2 regions of the Variovorax sp. LjRoot130 genome follow, and region 2 is predicted to be linked to the other one. Evidence: riboswitches for the same ligand, from Rfam matches in the RefSeq annotation. Region 2 holds a riboswitch; the other holds the start of a gene.
What was found. A riboswitch is a leader RNA that binds a small molecule or an ion and turns the genes downstream of it on or off. The one in region 2 is predicted to bind thiamine pyrophosphate.
Positions count from the first base shown of each region.

Region 1 (7,465 bases), 2.1 Mb from region 2:
ACAGTCCGGCGCTCTACCGACTGAGCTATCGAGGAACAAGCCTCAAATTATAGCGTGGTTTTCGAGGCCTTCCGGCCGGGCTCGATCACGTGATTCGTGATTCGCGACTTCATTGGCGCGTACCGGCCTCGACGGCGGCCATCAGACGAGCCGCGGCGGCCTCGGGCTCCGGGTCGGCCACCAGGGCGCGCACCACTGCGACCGAGCCGACGCCGGTGGCAAGCACTTCGGGCAGGCGCGCTTCGTCGATGCCGCCGATGCCCACCTGCGAATAGCCGCGCAGCAGGTGCGCATAGGCGCCGAGCCGCGCCGCGCCCTGCGGTGCGGTCGCCATCTGCTTCAAGGTGGTAGGGTACACCGCGCCCATCGCGATGTAGCTCGGGCTCACGGCATCGGCGCGCAGCATTTCTGCGTAGCCATGGGTGCTGACGCCCAGACGCAGGCCGGAGGCGCGAATCGTCTGCAGCTCCTGCGGCGTCAGCGCGTCCAGGTCTTCCTGGCCCAGGTGCAGGCCGTAGGCCTTGGCCGCGATGGCGGCGCGCCAGTGGTCGTTGATGAAGAGCAGGGCGCCGGTGCCGCGCACCGCTTCGACGGACGCGTGTACTTCACGCGCGATGGCTTCCGTGTCGTCGGATTTGAAGCGCAGTTGTACCGTCGGCACGCCGGCGCGCGCCATGCGGCCGACCCAGGCGGCGTCGGGCAGCACCGCGTAGAGACCCAGCTTCTGGGGACAGGGTGGGAAGGCATTGCGGCGTTCGGTAGGCGGAAAGGGCAGCATGCCGAAGTCCGCCGGCAGTTCGGGCCAGGCATGCGCATCGAAGCTGCCCGTGCGCTGCGTTTGCGCCCGCCAGGCGCGGGCCAGGCATTCGGCATCGACCTCGATGAAGCCGAGTGCGGCGCAGGCCGTCTTGGCGCCGCGATAGACGGCGTCGTCGGACGAGAAGGACGCGGGCGCTTGGGCCGTCTCGCCGAAGCGCGGCGCATGCGCCGCGACGATGGCCTGCGCGATGTTTTGGGGGGCGGTGGTGTTGCTCATGACGGGGTCACTGCGATGCAGCGTGGTGCCAGAACGGCGTGCCGAGCACCGGCGTGCTCGGCTGTGCCGATTCCTGTGCGGCCATCGCGCCCGCAAGGTGGGCGCTGCGGCCGGCCTGCACCGCATCGGCGAAGGCGCCGGCCATCGCGACCGGATCCTGCGCGAGCGCGACGGCGGTGTTGAGCAGCACGCCGTCGTAGCCCCATTCCATCACCTGGCAGGCATGCGAGGGCAGCCCGAGGCCGGCATCGACCAGCAGCGGCACGCTGAGCCGCTCGCGCAGCACCTGCAAGGCATAGGGATTGACGGGCCCGCGGCCGGTGCCGATCGGCGCGGCCCAGGGCATCACGGCCTGGCAGCCGACGTCGACCAGCCGCCGGCACAGCACCAGGTCTTCAGTGCAGTAGGGCAGGACGTGGAAGCCGTCGCGGATCAGCTGCGATGCGGCATCGACCAGATTCAGCGTGTCGGGCTGCAGCGTGTAGTCGTCGCCGATGAGCTCGAGCTTGATCCACGGCGTGTCGAAGAGCTCGCGCGCCATCTGCGCGGTCGCGACCGCCTCCTGCACGCTGTGGCAGCCGGCCGTATTGGGCAGCACGGGCACTTGGAGCCGCCGCAGCAGCTCCCAGAAGCCGTTGTCGCTGCCGGCGCCGTTCGGCGTGGCCGTCTGGCGGCGCAGCGAAGCGGTCAGCATCGCCGGCTGCGCGCGCCGCACGGCCGCTTCGAGCACGTCGGGCGAGGGGTAGCGCGAGGTGCCGAGCAGCATCCGGCTCTGGAAGGCCTGGCCGTAGAGCACCAGCGGGTCGTGGGATGGGGTTGTGGTCATGGCTTTACCTCAGCCGCCTGTCACGGGGCGGATCACTTCGATGCGGTCATCGGGTTGCAAGGCGTGCGACGCGTAGTTCGAACGCGGCACGAACTGGCGATTCACCGCGGCGGCGAAGGGCGGCGTCGCGTGGATGAGGGCCAGCGCGTCGGCCAGCGTCGCGCCGCTCGGCAGCGTCTGCGGTGTGTCGTTGATCAGGATGTTCATGGCAAGACGGTTTCCAGGCTGGGCGCCAGATCGAAACGGCTCGCGAGCGCGGAATGGCCGGTGGCGAGCAGTTCCATCGCGACGTCAAGGATGGCCGGCGCGATCATGAACCCGTGGCGGTACAGGCCGTTGATTTGCATCACGCCGGGTCGCGGCTGACGGAAGGCCGGCAGATTGTCGGGCAGGGTCGGCCGGCATTGGGTCGCGATCTCGAGGATGCGTGCTTCGGCAAAACCGCTGTGCACCGAATAGGCGGCGCTCAGCAGTTCGAGCGTGGAACGCACGCTGGCCGGCGACATGTCGTCGGACTCGATCTCGGTGCCGCCGATCACGAATACCTGCCCGGGCTTGGGTGCGATGTAGAGCGGGTAGCGCGGATGCACCAGCCGCGTCGGTCGCTGCAGCGCGACTTCGGGGGCATGCACCCGGATGACTTCGCCGCGCACGCCGCGCAGGGCGCCCCACTGCGGGCGGGCGCCGAGGCCGCGGCAGTCGATGACGCGTTCGGGCTGGCCGGTTCCTCCGGCGTCGAAGTCGTCGATGCTGCGCGGTGCCTGCCAATGCAGTTGCACGTTGGGCATGGCCCGCAGCGTGGCGAGCAGTGCGGCGAGCAGTCCGCGGTTGTCGAGCTGGCCTTCTTCCGGCAGCAGCAGGCCGTGCGCGAAGCGCTGGCCCAGTGCGGGCTCCAAGGCGGCGATGCCGGCCGCATCGAGCGACTTCATTGCAGGCAGTTCGGGCACCAGTTCGCCGGTGTGCGCCAGCATGCGCGCCAGCCGCGCGGCTTCGGGCGCATCCTGGCGGTGCCACAGCACCAGTGTGCCTGCGCGCTGGAAGAACACGGGCGCCGCCAGCGATTCGAGCAGCACCGGCCAGCGGTTGAGTGCGTAGTGGCCCATGCGCACGACCGAGGGTGGTGCGATCGCAGATTCGGCCAGCGGCGCCAGCATGGCGGCTGCGACGCGCGCGGCCGCGCCGTCGGCCTCAGGCCCGCCGGCGTCGAAGACCTCGACCTTGCAGCCGGCCTGGGCCAGCGTCACCGCGAGCAGGCGGCCCATGAGCCCGGCGCCGAGGATGACGGCGGAGCGGAAAGGAAGGGTGGCAGCGTTCATCGGCAGATCATTCGGTAAGCTTGCTGGCATGACCCAAGCATTCTCTCGTTACGCCCGCGTGCTCTCGATCGCCGGTTCCGACAGCGGCGGCGGCGCCGGCATCCAGGCCGATTTGAAGACCTTCTGCGCGCTCGGCTGCTACGGCATGACGGCCATCACCGCGCTCACCGCGCAGAACACGCTGGGCGTGTCGGGCATCCATGGCGTGCCGCCGGCTTTTCTCAAGGCGCAGATCCAGGCGGTGATCGAAGACATCGGCGTCGACGCGGTCAAGCTCGGCATGCTGCATGCGCCCGAGGTGGTGGAGGTGGTGGCCTGGGCCATCGATCACTACAGGCTTTCCAAGGTGGTGCTCGACCCGGTGATGGTCGCCACCAGCGGCGACCGGCTGATCGCCGAAGAAACCGTGCAGGTGCTGGTGCGCGAGCTGTTCCCGCGCGCCACCGTGGTCACGCCCAACCTCGACGAGGCGGCCCTGCTGATCGGCCATGCCATCGACGGCGTCGACGCGCTCGACGATGCCGCGAGCGAACTGCTCGCGCTGGGCGCGCACGCGGTGTTGCTCAAGGGCGGCCACCTGCCGGGAGACGATGTCGTCGATCTGCTGGCGGAGGCGAGCGGCGAGCGGCTGAGGCTGTCTTCCGAACGCATTGCGAGCCGCAACCTGCACGGCACGGGCTGCACGCTGTCCTCGGCCATCGCTGCACACCTCGCGCTGGGCTACGAACTGGCCGATGCCGTGGAGCGCGCGCGCGGCTATGTCGTGGCCGCCCTGGCGGCCGGTGCGGATGTGAAGATCGGTGCCGGCCACGGTCCGCTCAACCACGGCTTTGCGCCAGTGCCGATGGTCCGTCTGCCGTCGCCGGGCGCGTGATCCATGCCAGCACGAAGGTGAGGGCCAGCGTCGGCAGCGCCGACCCGAACTGAGGCGCCCATCTGGCGCAGGCGTGGTAGATGGCGATACCCGCGATCCAGATCAGCGCCGCGACCCAGTCGATCTTGCGCGCGCCCACCGCGACCGCTGCGCCGCCCGTACCCAGCCGTCCGAGGATCACGCCGTAGAGCGGCACGAACACCGAGCTCAGGAGCAGCAGGAAGGGCTCGAGCGAATGCATCGGCAGCACCAGTGCGAAGGCGATGCACGCGACCGCGAGCCACAGGCCCCAGCGCCGCACGCTCCAGCGCGGCTGCAGGCTGTGGGCCGAGACCGAGCCCGAATAGACGTCGCCATACGCGTTGTCGAGTTCGTCGATCAGGATCAGGCCCAGCGCGACCAGGCCGCCCTGCGCCAGCAGCAGCGCCGCCACGAGGTTGGTGCCGGGTTCCGCCACGCTCACCACCATCACGCCGAGCGCGTAGCACCAGATGTTGGCGAGCGCGTAGCCGACCCAGGTGCCGCCGAAGGCGCCGCCGAGCCCGCCCGCGCTGCGCCTGCCGTGCCGCGCGTAGTCGGCCACCAGCGGCAGCCACGAAACCGGCATCGCGATTACCAGGTCGAGCGCGCTGAACATGCCCGTGCTGCCGTTGCCCGGGCGCGACCAGAAGGCCTCCAGGCCCTTGGCCTGAAGCTGCGTCGCGAATTGCCAGCTCAGCCAGAGCAGCGAGAGCACCACCAGCGGCAGCCCGAAGCGGCTCACGAAGCGCCGCACCAGCTTGACCATCGAGCCGGCCAGCAGCGCGAGCAGCACCGCGCCCCACAGCAGCGTGGTCAGCACTGTGCCCAGCGTGCCCTCCAGCGACCAGCCGAAGGCCTGCTTGCCGATGGCTTGCGTGCCCTCGCGCATGATCACGATCTCGAAGGTGGTCCAGCCGATCAGTTGCACGATGTTCAGCACCACCGGCAGGCGCGCGAAGGCGCTGCCGTAGGTGGCGTGCATCAGGCCCGCGCTGGCCAGCCCGCTTTCGCAGCCGAGGCGGGCGGTCCAGGCCAGCAGGCCGGCGCCGATCAACGACCCCAGCACGATCGCGATCGCCGCCTCGCGCGTGCCGACCGCCGGCACCAGGTAGGCGCCGACCTGCATCACCAGCAGGCCGACGCCGAGGCTGAACCACAGGGCCATGTGGTCGTGCCAGTGGAAGACGCGGTTGACGTCGCCGAGTGGCGTCAGCGCCTCGTTGGATTCAGGTGTTGTTGCCATCCATTTGCTCCATTGCAAAGTGTTTGGCAGGTGGGCGAGGCCACGGCGGCAAGACCGGCACGCGAGAAAACGTGGCGGTCGCCGGACCAGCTTCCCTGCGCGAGGATTACCTCAGTCAGGTTCAAAGGGACTCTCTCAGCCAAGCTGCAACAGGCGTTGCGAGCCGGCACCCCTAGCGTTGCTTCAGGCTGGCGAAGCAGTTCGGATTGTAGAGCCGTGCGCCGGCCGAGTGCGACACGGCGACGTGAAGTCGCCGCGGACCGGGCGGCGCCTCAGTGGTCGATGGCGGCCGACAGTTGCCTCGCGCCCGAGTGGTCGTGGCGAATGAGCGGCAGGACGAAGCGGCGCGCGAGCTGCTGAAGCGTCCAGAACGCGGCAGCGATCCCGCCGGCCAGCAGCAGGCCGGCAGCGATGTCCAGCGGGAAATGCACGCCCACGTAGATGCGCGCCCAGCCCGTGAGGACCGCGATCGCCACGACCGCCAGCCCGGTCTTCCGAAGCGACGCCCGCAGGCAGAACAGCAGCCCGATGGTGAACATCACCGAGGCGTGCGCACTCGGCAGCGAGCCGCGCGCGCCATGGTCGATGTGCGCCGGGCTCAGGCCCACCATGAAGGGGCGCGGCATCGCGATGGCGTCCGCCAGCGCGTGGGCCAGCATGGCCGCCGCGGCCGCGGCGACCAGCGTCACCATCGCATAGACCCGCTGCGAGGGCCGGCGCCAGGCGACCCAGCCCATGAGGGCGGCGCAAAGCCAGGACGCGCCCTCGGCCACGATGGATGCGAGCCACATGATTTCGGCATTCGGGGTGTGGCCAGCGCCAATGGCCTGGAACAGTGCGGTGTTCAACGCGAGCATGCCCGGCATCGTATGGCGGTCTCGTGTCGAACGCGTGAATGCGGCGTTCAGCCTTCGTTCAGGGTGGTTGCTTTGTTCTTCAGCCCACGCCGAGCAGCTGGTGCAGCCGCGTGCTGGTGGTGGTGTACTGCAGCGGCACGGCCTTGCCCGGAAACACGATCGCGGTGGCGGCCCAGGCCGCCAGCGTCGCCTCGTGGAAACCGCAGACGATCAGCTTCTTCTTGCCCGGATAGGTATTGATGTCGCCGACCGCGAACACGCCGGCCTCGTGCGTCTGGAAGCGCTCGGTGTCGACCGGCACCTGCTTGCGCACGAGATCGAGGCCCCAGTCGGCCATGGGGCCGAGCCGCGGCGAGATGCCGAGGCAGGCGATGAGGGCGTCGAGCGGCAGCGTCACGGTCCGGGCGTCGGGCGTGGTGATCTGCAGCACCTGGCCGTCGAAAGCCGCGGGCTGGCCCACGGCGAAGTTCAGTGCGCCCTCGGCCGCCAGTGCGCGCATGCGGGCCACGAGCGCGTCGTCGGCCTGGAAGCCGTCGCGCCGGTGCAGCAACGTGACCTGGCGGGCCTTGCCGATCAGCGCGAGGGCGGTGGCCAGCGCGGCATCGTCGCCGCCATTGACCACCACGGCCTGGCCGTCGAAGCGCTCCAGCGCCTCGGGGTGATAGAAAAGCTTGGTGCCTTCAAAGCGCTGGATGCCTTCGAGCGCGATGCGCTTGGCGACGAAAGCGCCGACGCCGGCGGCGATGAAGACCGTCTTCGCAAGGAAGGTGGTGCCGGCGGTGGTGCCCAGCAGCAGGCGCTGATCGGCCTGGCGCTCGAGCGTCGCGACCTGCTGCTCGAAATGGAACTGCGGCTTGAGGGGTGCCACCTGTTGCAGCAGCGATTCCGCCAGGCCGCGCCCGCTGGTCGCCGGGACGCCCGGAATGTCGTAGATCGGCTTGTCGCCGTAGAGCTGCACGCACTGGCCGCCCGCGGAGGGCAGCGCATCGACGATGTGGCAGGGAATTTCGAGCAGGCCCAGCTGAAAGGCCTGGAACAGGCCGACCGGGCCGGCGCCGATGACCAGCGCCTCGGTCTCGATGGGTGCCGGCGTCGTGCTCAGCGGACCAACTCCCCGATCTTGTCAGCCTTGTCTTTCCACTCCTCGGCATCGGGCAGCGCGGGCTTGCGCTTGGTGATGCTCTTCCAGCCGTCGGCCACGGCGAGCTCGGCGTTGAGCTTGATGAAGGCGATCTGGTTGGCCGGCAGGTCTTCCTCGGCGTAGATCGCGTTGACCGGGCACTCGGGAATGC
Region 1 is NZ_CAXURM020000001.1:3,030,830-3,038,294, reverse strand. It holds tRNA gene ACSQ86_RS15100 (tRNA-Asn) at 1-35, opposite strand, end outside; gene ACSQ86_RS15095 (thiamine phosphate synthase) at 110-1,036, opposite strand; gene ACSQ86_RS15090 (thiazole synthase) at 1,044-1,862, opposite strand; gene thiS (sulfur carrier protein ThiS) at 1,872-2,069, opposite strand; gene ACSQ86_RS15080 (FAD-dependent oxidoreductase) at 2,066-3,178, opposite strand; gene thiD (bifunctional hydroxymethylpyrimidine kinase/phosphomethylpyrimidine kinase) at 3,207-4,052, shown strand; gene ACSQ86_RS15070 (purine-cytosine permease family protein) at 3,997-5,316, opposite strand; TPP riboswitch at 5,392-5,500, opposite strand; gene ACSQ86_RS15065 (phosphatase PAP2 family protein) at 5,589-6,173, opposite strand; gene ACSQ86_RS15060 (NAD(P)/FAD-dependent oxidoreductase) at 6,253-7,275, opposite strand; gene fdxA (ferredoxin FdxA) at 7,272-7,465, opposite strand, start outside.
Region 1: another riboswitch for thiamine pyrophosphate. It lies ahead of ACSQ86_RS15070 (purine-cytosine permease family protein); the one in region 2 lies ahead of thiC (phosphomethylpyrimidine synthase ThiC).

Region 2 (7,465 bases):
CATTCCCTGCGCCTTCAACGGATGCGCGGCGCTGCGTCCGACCGTGGGCCGTTATTCGCAGCAGGGCATCGCGCCGGTCTCGCACACGCGCGACACCGCCGGGCCGATGGCGCTGTCGGTGGCCGACCTGGCGCTGCTCGACGCAGCCATCGCCGGCGGCGCACCGTTGGTGCCGGCCGAGCTGAAGCGCGTGCGGCTCGGCGTGGTGCCGGCCTTCTTCGCGAACCTCGATGCCGACACCAAGGCCGCCACCGATGCGGCGCTGGCCAAGCTGCGCGCGGCAGGCGTCACGCTGGTGGACGTCGAGATGCCGAAGCTGATGGAGCTCAATGGCGCGGCCGGCTTCCCGATCGCGTTCTACGAGGCGCACGACGACATGGTGGCCTACCTCGCGAAGTACCGCACCGGCGTCGACATCCGGCAGCTGGCCGCGGCCGCTGCCAGCCCCGATGTCAAGGGTGCCTTCGAAGGCCTCGTGATCCCGCGCAAGCTGCCGGCCCCCAACGGCGTGGTCGATGCCAAGCCTGCCTACGACAACGCTATCGCCAAGGCCCGGCCGGCGCTGCAGAAGCTCTACCGCGACACCTTCAAGGCGAACAGGCTCGATGCGCTCGTGTTTCCGACGGTGACGCGCGTCGCGCTCGCCGCCACGCAGGAGGCCAGCAGCCCGAAGAACTTCGGCGCGCTGATCCAGAACACCGACCCCGCCGGCAACGCCGGCATCCCCGGCCTGCAACTGCCCTCGGGCCTGGGCGCCACGAGCGGCCTGCCGATCGGGCTGGAATTCGATGGCCCGGCGGGAAGCGACCGCAAGCTGCTGGCGCTGGGGCTGGCGGTCGAAGGGGTGCTGGGCCGACTGCCGGCACCCACGAAGTAGTCAGCGATCGCTGCCGGGCGCGGTCCAGCCGGCCAGCGCCGAACGGCGCTCGATGCCGAGCTTGCCGAAGATGCGCCGCAGGTAGGTGCGCACCGTCGGCACGCCGACTTCCATGCGCCGCGCGATGTCCTTGTCGGTCAGACCCTCGCGCACCGCCCGTGCGACCTGCTGCTCGCGCGGGCTCAGCTGCGGCCACGCAGCAGCAGGCTTTGCGTCGACGCGCTGCAGCGCGCCGGCGAAGGCCGGCTCGATCAGGTCCAGCAGCGCCTTCTCGTGCTCGCCGAAGTCGCCGCGTCCCCGGCAGCGCCAGATGCGCAGGTCGCCCAGCGCGCGCTCGCCATGGAAGGCGTGCAGGTTCATGCCCCAGTGCAGGCCGTCGCGCGAGAGGAAATCGTTGAAGAAGGGTGTGCGCATCAGCTCGCGCTGCGGCATCACTTCGGTCACGCGGGTGGCACGGCGGCGCGATTGCAGGACGAAGGTGATCGGATCATGGTGCTGGTGCCATTCGGCATAGCGGTCGAGATTGGCCGGGTCCATGTTGAGCGCCACCCGGCGGCCGAAGCTGCCGCTCTCGGCATCCCACACGAAGGAGGCGAACTGGTCGGCATGCAGCAGGTCGAGCAGTGCCCAGCCGATGCGCTCGCGGATCTCGCGTTCGCCCTGGCTTTCTGCGAGCAGCGCGAAGATGCCGCGCAGCGCGTGCTGTTCCGAAGCTCTCAGGTACATGGCCGCCTCCTCCTTGTGCCGAGCTTAGTGCGCGAGCAAGTGCCGCGCCATCCGTGGCGATTCAGGGTTTGCGAGAGGGTTTGCACAATGCGCGAGAATCTGTCCTTCCCTCATGTCCACTTCCTCTCCCAACTCCGCGCGCGTTCCCTGCCCCTGCGGACGCCGCGACCGCCGGGAGCTGCCGCTGCCCTATGCCCAGTGCTGCGGGCGCTACCTCGACGATTTCGAGCGCACGCCGGCGACGGACGCCGAATCGCTCATGCGTTCGCGCTACACGGCTTTCGTGCTCGAGCGGGCCGACTATTTGCTCGCTACCTGGCACGTGTCGACGCGCCCTGCGACGCTCGGCTTCGAGCCCGGCGTCAAATGGCTGGGCCTCGAGGTGCGCTCGCGTTCGGTGCTGGACGCCGACCATGCCGAGGTCGAGTTCGTCGCCCGCCAGCGCAGCAGCGCGGGCGTGGCGACCCGGCTGCATGAACGCAGCCGCTTCGTGCGCGAGGACGACGGCGCAGTCAGCCGCTGGTACTACCTCGACGGCGATCTGCGCTGAAGCCGCGGGGCAACTGAAAAATCTGTTGCCGCCCCGCGCGGCCTGCATTGCGCGCTAGCAATTCGATAGCGCGCGGCGCGCCATTGTGTCCAGAACAGAGACAGTCCGATTCCGTTTGGCCTATTTATCCGCGGCCGTTGTGCCCGCACACTCTCTTCCAGACTTCAACACAACCTGGACCAGAGGGCGACATGACCCGCAGCACGAGGATTCCGACCGCATACCGGCAGTGGCTTTGGGCCATGCTGGCGGCACCGGTCCTGGGCGCTGCGCTCTGGATGGCCTGCGCCCCGGCGGCACACGCCGGCGACGCCGCCGACATCACGCCTTTCTCGAGCGCGCGCGGTGCCGAAGCCCCTGCGCCGTGGCGCTTCACCACGCTGCCCAACAAGACGCCGACCCGCTTCGAGGTCGTGCAGCAGGATGGCCGCCGTGTCCTGAAGGTCGAGGCCGACCAGTCCTACGGCAACCTCGTGCATGCCACCCAGGTGCCGCTCGACGCCTCCACCACGCTGGCCTGGCGCTGGCGCGTCGACGACTTCGTGAAGGACGCCGACCTGCGCAAGCGCAGCGGCGACGACGGCGCGGCCAAGCTCTGCGTGTTCTTCGACTTCCCCACCGACCGGCTGTCCTTCGGCGAGCGCACGCGCCTGGCGCTGGCACGGCGCACCACGGGCGAGCAGGTGCCCAGCGAAGCGCTGTGCTACGTATGGGACAACAAGGAAGCCAAGGGCAGCACGCTCGTGAACGCCTTCACCCAGCGCATGCGCATGGTGGTGCTCGAGTCGGGGCCGGCCGCCACGCCGGGCACGTGGGCGAGCGAGCGCCGCAACCTGTTGGCCGACTACCGGCGCGTCTTCGGCGACGAGGCCGGCGACACCATGCCCGACGTGGTCGCGGTCGCGATCTCGGCCGACGCGGACAACACGCAGGGCCACGGGCTGGCCTATTTTTCCGACATCGATCTGCGCAGCATCGCGCCCACGCGCAGCGCCGGAGGCTTTGCGGCGGGGCGTCCCGTGCCCGGGGAATAGCGGATGGACGATCTCGTCACGCTCCTCTCGGCCCAGGGTGCCGCCGTGGTGTTCCTCGCCACGCTGGCGACCCGCCTCGGCGCGCCGGTGCCGGCCGCGCCCTTTCTCGTTATCGCCGGCGGATTGTCGGTCGGCGGGCAGGTGTCATTCGCCGCCGTGCTGGCGGCCGCCCTGGTCGGCAACATCCTCGGCGACGGCGCCTGGTTCCTGGCCGGGCGCCGCTGGGGCTACCGCGTGATGCGCCTCCTGTGCCGCATCTCGCTGTCGGCCGACTCCTGCGTACGGCGCAGCGAGGCCATCCTCGGCCGCTGGGGCGGGCTGTCGCTGATCGCGGCCAAGTTCGTGCCCGGCGTGTCGGTGGTCGCGCCGCCGATGGCGGGCGCCCTGGGCATGTCGAACACGCGCTTCCTGTCCTACGAGACCGTGGCCGCGCTGATCTGGACGCTGGGCTTCCTCCTGCTGGGCCGCATCTTCCACGCGGCGATCCAGGACGTGCTGGCGGTGCTGTCCAGCGTCGGCCTCACGGCTGCGGCTGTCGGCACGCTGGTGCTCGTCGCTTTCGTCGCCTGGCGCTATCGCCGGCGCCGCATCGCGCTCGCTGCCGACGACATCGAGCATATCGAGGCCGGCGCGCTGCGCGAAGCCTTCGCGGCCGGTGCCCGCCCGACGCTGATCGACGTGCGCTCCGCCGAGGGACGCGCGCTGGATCCGCGCGCGATTCCGGGCGCCATCGGCATCGCGCTGCGCGAGCTCCCCGTCGAGCTGGCTGCCTTTGCCGACGGGCGCGAACTCATCGTGTTCTGCGACTGCCCCAACGACGAGTCCGCCATCGCTGCCGCGCGCGTGCTGATGAAGGCCGGTTTGCCGCGCGTGCGCGTGCTCGCCGGCGGGCTCTCGGCCTGGAGCGCCGCCGCCGCGATCGAGGTCGATGAAGAGGCACTGCCGGCCGGCGCGCCGGACATCGCCGCACATCCCGCTTGATCCCTGCCGCGAACGAGGCCTAGAATCGGTCCCGCTCCGGGGTGCACGCAGATGTGTGCTGAGATGGCCAAGCGCCGAACCCGCGAACTTGATCTGGTTCATACCAGCGTAAGAAGAGCTGCAACTCCCCGGCCCCGGACATTCTTTTTTCCGCCGTGCCGATCCTGGAGCGATCGCGGAGCACCCGTCCAACGAACCGGAGTGCCCCCGCATGAATGCCCCTGACAAGTTCGCCTCGCTGCTCACGCTGACGCGCGAGCCCTTTCCTGCCTCGACCAAGAGCGCCATCGCCGGCAGCCGGCCCGACCTGCGCGTGCCTGTGCGCGACGTGCGGCTCACCAACGGCGAGCAGGTCTCGCTCTACGACACCTCGGGCCCGTACTCGGACCCTTCGGCCGAGATCGACGTGCGCCAGGGCCTGCCCGGCGTGCGCGGCGCCTGGATCGCCGAGCGCGGCGACACCGAAAGCTATCAAGGCCGCACCCACCAGATGCTCGACGACGGCGCCACCCATGCCGACCGCGATGCGCAGCGCCTGGCCGAGCTGCGCGCTGCCGCCTCGGGGCTGCAGCGCACGCCGCTGCGTGCCAAGTCCGGCATGAACGTGAGCCAGATGCACTATGCGCGCCGCGGCATCGTCACGCCCGAGATGGAATACGTGGCGCTGCGCGAGAACGGCAAGCGCGAATGGATGGCCGAGTACCTGGCCGACGCGGCGCGCGAGAAGCGCCTGGCCGGCAACCCGATGGGCGCGCGGATCCCGAAGATCATCACGCCCGAGTTCGTGCGCGACGAGGTGGCGCGCGGCCGCGCCATCATCCCGGCCAACATCAACCACCCGGAAGTCGAGCCGATGGCGATCGGGCGCAACTTCCTGGTCAAGATCAACGCCAACATCGGCAACTCAGCCGTCACTTCCAGCATCGAGGAAGAGGTGGAAAAACTGGTGTGGGCGATCCGCTGGGGCGCCGACAACGTGATGGACCTGTCCACCGGCCGCAACATCCACACCACGCGCGACTGGATCGTGCGCAACAGCCCGGTGCCCATCGGCACGGTGCCGATCTACCAGGCGCTCGAGAAGGTCGGCGGCGTGGCGGAAGACCTCACGTGGGAGATCTACCGCGACACGCTGATCGAGCAGGCCGAGCAGGGCGTGGACTACTTCACCATCCATGCCGGGCTGCGCCTGCCCTTCATTCATCTCACGGCCGATCGCCGCACCGGCATCGTCTCGCGCGGCGGCTCGATCATGGCCAAGTGGTGCATCGCGCACCACCAGGAGAGCTTCCTCTACACGCGCTTCGAGGAGATATGCGAGATCATGAAGGCCTACGACGTGAGCTTCTCGCTCGGCGACGGCCTGCGTCCCGGCTGCGCCGCGGACGCCAACGACGAGGCCCAGTTCGCCGAGCTGCGCACGCTGGGCGAGCTCACGCAGATCGCGTGGAAGCACGACGTGCAGACCATGATCGAGGGCCCCGGCCACGTGCCCATGCACATGATCCAGGCCAACATGGACGAGCAGCTGAAGCACTGCCACGAGGCGCCTTTCTACACGCTGGGCCCGCTGACCATCGACATCGCGCCGGGCTACGACCACATCGCGAGCGCGATCGGCGCCGCCATGATCGGCTGGGCCGGCACCGCGATGCTGTGCTACGTCACGCCCAAGGAGCACCTGGGCCTGCCGGACCGCGACGACGTGAAGCAGGGCATCATCGCGTACAAGATCGCGGCCCACGCAGCCGACGTGGCCAAGGGCCATCCGGGCGCGCGGGCGCGCGACGACGCGCTCAGCAAGGCGCGCTTCGAGTTCCGCTGGCAGGACCAGTTCAACCTCGGCCTGGACCCCGACACCGCGCGCGAATTCCACGACGAGACCTTGCCCAAGGACTCGAGCAAGGTGGCGCATTTCTGCTCGATGTGCGGCCCGAAGTTCTGCTCGATGAAGATCACGCAGGAGGTGCGCGAGTACGCGGCGCAGCGCGGCATCGACGAGGCGAAGGCCCTGGACGAGGGCATGGCGGGCAAGTCGGCCGAGTTCAAGGCCGGCGGGGGCGAGATCTACATCCCGATCCAGGCGCGTTGAGCCGGGAAGGCAGAGGGTGGTTGATACCATCGCCCCATGCCTTCCATCCCCTTCGACGCCGTCCTCTTCGACTGCGACGGCGTCCTCGTCGACTCCGAACCCATCACCAACCGCGTGCTCGCCGAGATGCTCGGCGAGCTCGGCTGGCAGCTCACGGTGGAAGAGTCGATGCGCCTTTTCACCGGCAAGGCGGTGAAGGACGAGGCCGCGCTGATCGAGGCCAACACCGGCTTCGCCATCACGCCCGAATGGCTGCACGGCTTTCGCGGCCGCCGCAACGAGGCGCTCGAACGCGAGTTGGTCGCGATCCCCAACGCGGCCGGCGCGGTGCGCGCGCTGCACGCGGCGTTCGACGGGCGCATCGCCTGCGCTTCGGGCGCCGACCGCCACAAGGTGGAGTTGCAGCTCGACAAGATCGGCATCCTCGACTGCTTCGCCGGCCGGATCTTCAGCGGCCACGAGATGCCGCGCTCCAAGCCCGCGCCCGACGTGTACCTGGCCGCTGCCGCGGCGCTGGGCGTCGATCCGGCGCGCTGCGCGGTGGTCGAGGACACGGTGACCGGCGCGACGGCCGGCGTCGCCGCGGGCGCCACCGTGTTCGGCTACAGCCCTTCCGATCTCGGCCACAGCGGGCCGGAGGCGCTGCTGGCCGTTGGCGTGACGCAGGTGTTCAGCGACATGGCGCAGCTGCCGGCGCTGCTGGCCGCCCGCGAGCGCTGAGCGGAAAAGAAAAACTTCAGTTCGCGCGCTGCGTGGCGGCCTTGGCCATCGCGGCAAGGGCCTGCGTCATGGCCTGGGCGCGTGCCGACCAGAAACGGGCGATCAGCTTGTCGGCGTTCTCGACCACCGCGGGATGGATGCGCGAGCGGCCCGAGGTGGCGGCGAATTCGACCAGGGCCGCGTATTCGGAGGTGTCGGTGTCGGGAGTGTGCATGCCTCGATCCTAGGGCGGGAGGGCTCGCGCCTTGAGCGCAGGTGCGAGCGCAGCGATGAACTTTGTCACGGATCATCCTCGCGAGGCAAGCCTCCGACCGGCCTCCGATGCGCCGCCGCGACGAAATGCGCCGGGTGTTACACCTGCCCAGGTCCGGAACGCACGGGAAAAGCTTTTTTCGTTGCGAAATCCCACCGCCAGCGCAATCTGCTTGATCGGCCGCTCGGTGCGGCGCAGCTGCTCGGCCGCCTGCTCGTGCCGCACTTCGTCC
Region 2 is NZ_CAXURM020000001.1:921,322-928,786, forward strand. It holds gene iaaH (indoleacetamide hydrolase) at 1-877, shown strand, start outside; gene ACSQ86_RS04630 (response regulator transcription factor) at 878-1,603, opposite strand; gene ACSQ86_RS04635 (YchJ family protein) at 1,716-2,153, shown strand; gene ACSQ86_RS04640 (DUF3047 domain-containing protein) at 2,345-3,187, shown strand; gene ACSQ86_RS04645 (rhodanese-like domain-containing protein) at 3,191-4,168, shown strand; TPP riboswitch at 4,196-4,300, shown strand; gene thiC (phosphomethylpyrimidine synthase ThiC) at 4,380-6,260, shown strand; gene ACSQ86_RS04655 (HAD family hydrolase) at 6,297-6,980, shown strand; gene ACSQ86_RS04660 (hypothetical protein) at 6,997-7,194, opposite strand; gene ACSQ86_RS04665 (AraC family transcriptional regulator) at 7,267-7,465, opposite strand, start outside.